2 regions of the Streptomyces tirandamycinicus genome follow, and region 1 is predicted to be linked to the other one. Evidence: riboswitches for the same ligand, from Rfam matches in the RefSeq annotation. Region 1 holds a riboswitch; the other holds the start of a gene.
What was found. Region 1 has a riboswitch for cobalamin ahead of DDW44_RS12735 (hypothetical protein). Riboswitches for the same ligand answer to the same signal wherever they lie in the genome.

Region 1 (2,192 bases):
GGGCCGGGGCACGATGTTCAGCGCGCGGTAGTCGTACCCGTCCTGTGGGAAACCGGGAGCTTCCCACTGGAGATCCACCAACTGCCCCGGTGACAGCGTGCGGAAGCCCGCCATCTGGATGTGGGAGTAGTGGCCCCAGCACCCGCCGGGAGTCTCGTCGGAATCAAGGACACCCCACCCTTCCTCGTCGCGCCACTCACGGACCGTCGCGATCACCATGGGCGTACCCTACGGGCCCGTCGGCGGGTTGCCGCCCCGGCGGCAGGACGCCGCAGGACCGGCCTGCTTCTCCGGCGGGCTGCCGGCACCCGAACGGCACTGCCGCGGCGGGAACCGGGCGGCATCGTCCCGGTCCCGGACACCGGCGCGTACTGCTTTCTCGACGCCGTTCCACCGAGACGCCCGCCCGAACCGGCCGATGCGTCCCCTGTCTCGTGACCATGGAGGCTCTGTCTCGCGACCACGGAGGCCCTGCCTCGCGCCCGCGGAGGGTCCTCTTGTCCAGGGGGTTGCGCGGGCCGTCGGTGTCGCGCGCATCGCCCGCGAGCGCTGGTCGTGTGCTGCGGATGTTCGTGGCCGGTCCGACGCGGGCGTATGACGGGACGCGTCCTTCTGCGATGATGTCCGCGACAAAGGCGACGGCGGAACGAGGAAGCCGGTGTGAATCCGGCGCGGTCCCGCCACTGTGATCGGCGAGCGGATCCCGAACAGACCACTGCCCGTGCGCGGGTGGGAAGGCCGGGACGAGCACTGACCCGAGAGCCAGGAGACTCACGCGGTCGCCTCCTCGATACGACTGGGGCGGATCTCCCCGGAGAGGAGGGCTCGTCGTGATGCCCATGGAGGCGTCGCGCGACGGTTCGGTGCCGTGCCGGGTCGTGGTGTGCCGGGACTGCTGCTGCGGCAGCCCCAAGGTGTCCGGCGTCGATCACGGTGAGCAGACCGCGCGTCTCGCCGAGGACGCCCCGGTCCGGATCACCGACTGTCTCGACGTGTGCGACCAGGCGAACGTGATCGTGGTGCAGCCGTCGTCCGAGGGACGCGCCGCCGGCGGCCGGCCGGTCTGGTTCGGCCTCGTCAACGACCCCGCCGCGACCGAGGACATCGCCGCCTGGGTACGGGCGGGCGGGCCGGGCGTCGCCGCGCTCACGGACATCCTCGACCTGTACGCCTTCACCCCGCCGCGGCGTGCCCGGGCCACGCCGCTCCGTGACACGGGCTGACCCGGCGGCCCCTCAAGCCCCCCGGTCCCTCCGGCCACCTCGCATGACCGGCTGACTTCCCGTGCGCCTTCCGCGACCCGGCACGCCGTCCCGACTCCCGCCGACCCTCCGCGACCCGACCCGACCTGCCTTCCCCGACCCGACCTGCCTTCCCGAACCCCACGCGCCTTCCCGAACCCGACCCGCTTTCCCGAATCCGGCCGTCCTCCGGAGCACTATCCGGACCGTTCCGGTTCCAACCCGCGGTGAGAGGACCCACCAGATGATGCGCAAGCGCCCGATATTCCTGCTGCCGGCCGTGGCCGCAGCGGCCCTGCTGCTCTCCGGTTGCGGTGGCACCGCCGCCCGCGACGACGCCGCGCGGGCGGAGCCCGCCGCCGAGGGCTTCCCGGTCACGGTGTCCAACTGCGGTGTGAAGACGACCTATCAGCGGCCGCCGCAGCGCGCGGTGTCGCTCAACCAGCACGCGACCGAGGTCATGCTGGCGCTGGGACTGCAGAAGTCGATGGTCGGCACGGCCTACCTCGACGACAAGATCCTCCCCCGGTACCAGGGCGCCTACGACGGGATCAAGGTGCTGGCGAAGGAGTACCCCTCCTTCGAGACGCTGCTGACCGCCGAACCGGACTTCGCCTACGGCGGTTTCGCCAGCACCTTCGACGAGAAGGAGGGCCGCAGCCGCGAAGCCCTGTCCAAGGCCGGGATCAACTCCTACCTCAACATCGAGGAGTGCCCGAGAGGGCCTGTGACGATGGCCACGATGGACCAGGAGATCCGGAACGTGGCCAGGATCTTCGGTGTGCCGGAACGAGCCGATCAGGAGCTGAAGAAGCTCCACGGCACGCTGGACGAGGTCGAGGGCAAGCTCGCCGGAGTCACCCCGGCCAAGATCTTCGTGTACGACAGCGGCGACAAGACCGCCTTCACCGCCGGAGGGGCGGGCGTCGGCAACGAGATGATCAAACAGGC
Region 2 (2,192 bases), 2.9 Mb from region 1:
TTGACCACCCCGGCGACCAGGCGCCTGCCGGGCAGGCCCCCGGCGGCCGCGAGTGCTTCGAGGTTGGCGGCGGCGGCCTCGGTGAAGTCGAGGGCGAGCCCGTCGACGGGGGCCTTGGCGAGCACCGGCAGGGCGTCGCCGAGCCGGTCGAAGTAGGAGGCGACGAGCAGCTTCGGCCGGTCGCGGAGCCCGCCGAGGTACGCGTAGGCGCGGGCGGCCGCGTCGAGTTCGGCTGGGGTGCGGTCCTGCACCAGGGCCGGTTCGTCGAGCTGCACCCACTCGGCTCCCGCCGCCCTCAGGTCGGCCAGAATCTCCCCGTACACGGGCAGCAGGCGGTCCAGCAGGGTGAGCGGGTCGAAGCCGGCGGCCACGCCCGGGGCGGGCTTGGCCAGGAGCAGGTAGGTGACCGGGCCGACCAGGACGGGCCGGGCGCTGAGGCCGAGCGCGAGCGCCTCACCCAGCTCGCCGACCTGCTTGCCGGAGTCTGCCGCGAACATGGTGTCCGGTCCCAGCTCGGGCACCAGGTAGTGGTAGTTGGTGTCGAACCACTTCGTCATCTCCAGCGGCGCCACGTCCCGGGTGCCCCGCGCCATGGCGAAGTAGCCGTCGAGGGCGTCGGCGTCGACGGCCGCCCGGTGGCGGGCGGGGATCGCGCCGACCATGACCGTGGTGTCGAGGACGTGGTCGTAGTACGAGAAGTCCCCGGTGGGCACCTCGTGCACGCCGGCGTCGGCGAGCAGCCGCCAGTTCGCACGGCGCAGGCCGGCGGCCGTGGTCCGAAGGGCGCCGGCGGTGACGCGGCCCTTCCAGTACCCCTCGATCGCCTTCTTCAGCTCCCGGTTCGGGCCCTGACGGGGGTAGCCGAACACGGTGGCCCGTGCTGCCGCGGCTGCGGACTTGTCGGTCACGGAGATCTCCTTCGCGAGATGATTCCCTGAGGTCCCGGAGAAGGGGACGAGCGCGCGAAGGTGGCGGACCGGGCGGAGCGGCCCCGCGTGGCGGGCGCGGTCGTCCGTCTGGTCTGAACTCCCCCGGACCACGTCCGAGGGCGCCGCCGACCCGCCCTCGAGGTCACCGGGATGTCCGCGCACGGTGGTCCGCGCACGGGCAACGGGCAGGTCTTCGGACTCACGGGCACGCCACTCCACGAAGGAGGGCACCTACTGGCCGTCGCTTCCCGGACCCGGGCGGGTCCAGTGCGTGTGACGGCGGTCGTTCCCGCTCACCGCTGCGGGGCAGTCCCGGATTCCCACCGGGTTCCCTCTTACGACGCAGCCCGCCTGGCGGGCGGGGCGAACCAGCTGCACGGGCCAGCCTACGGCGCGCACCGGCCCCGCGGACAGCACCGTCCGTCCTTCGGATGGTGAGGTCGGTGGTGAGGCGGGACGCGGTCCGCGGTGCTCGGAGCGGCCGAAGGGCGGGGAGCGCGCATCGCGCTCCCCGCCCCCTCCCCTGTTGCTCCCCCCGGCTCCCTCGTCCGGTGGGGTGGGGCCCGGGCCCCTCAGCCCGGGCCGACCGGGCTCCTCGGCCCGGTGGTTCGGTTCCCGCCGCCGTCGCGGCCCCTCAGCCGCGGTCGTACGTGTGGAATCCGCGGCCGGTCTTCCGGCCCAGCAGCCCGGCCTCGACCATCCGCTGCAGCAGCGGCGGCGGGGCGTACAGCGGCTCCTTGAACTCGTCGTACAGGGACTCCGCGATGGAGGCCACGGTGTCCAGGCCGATCAGGTCCGCGAGCTTCAGCGGGCCCATGGGGTGGGCGCAGCCCAGTTCCATGCCGGCGTCGATGCCGGCGGCGGAGGCGAATCCCGACTCCGCCATCCGGATCGCGGACAGGAGGTACGGCACGAGCAGGGCGTTGACCACGAAGCCGGCCCGGTCCTGCGACCGGATCACGGTCTTGCCCAGCAGGCGCGCGGCGAAGTCCTCGACCGCCGCGGCGGTTTCCGCCGACGTGTGCAGCGAGGTGACGACCTCCACCAGCGGCAGCACGGGCACCGGGTTGAAGAAGTGCAGTCCCACCACCCGGTCGGCGCGGCCGGTGGCCATACCGAGGCGCATCACGGGCAGGGAGGAGGTGTTGCTGGCGAGGATCGCCTCCGGGTCTTCGACGATCTTGTCGAGGGCGGCGAAGACCCCGGTCTTGGCGTCGGGGTTCTCCACGACGGCCTCGACGACCAGCTGCCGGTCGGCCAGGT

Region 2: linked by a shared signal. The riboswitch ahead of metE (5-methyltetrahydropteroyltriglutamate--homocysteine S-methyltransferase) and the one ahead of DDW44_RS12735 (hypothetical protein) in region 1 are both predicted to bind cobalamin.

Annotation. Positions count from the first base shown of each region.
Region 1 is NZ_CP029188.1:2,889,350-2,891,541, reverse strand. It holds gene DDW44_RS12740 (cold-shock protein) at 1-219, opposite strand, end outside; cobalamin riboswitch at 608-789, shown strand; gene DDW44_RS12735 (hypothetical protein) at 834-1,223, shown strand; gene DDW44_RS12730 (ABC transporter substrate-binding protein) at 1,486-2,192, shown strand, end outside.
Region 2 is NZ_CP029188.1:5,837,390-5,839,581, forward strand. It holds gene metE (5-methyltetrahydropteroyltriglutamate--homocysteine S-methyltransferase) at 1-908, opposite strand, end outside; cobalamin riboswitch at 1,097-1,317, opposite strand; gene DDW44_RS25480 (3-hydroxybutyryl-CoA dehydrogenase) at 1,564-2,192, opposite strand, start outside.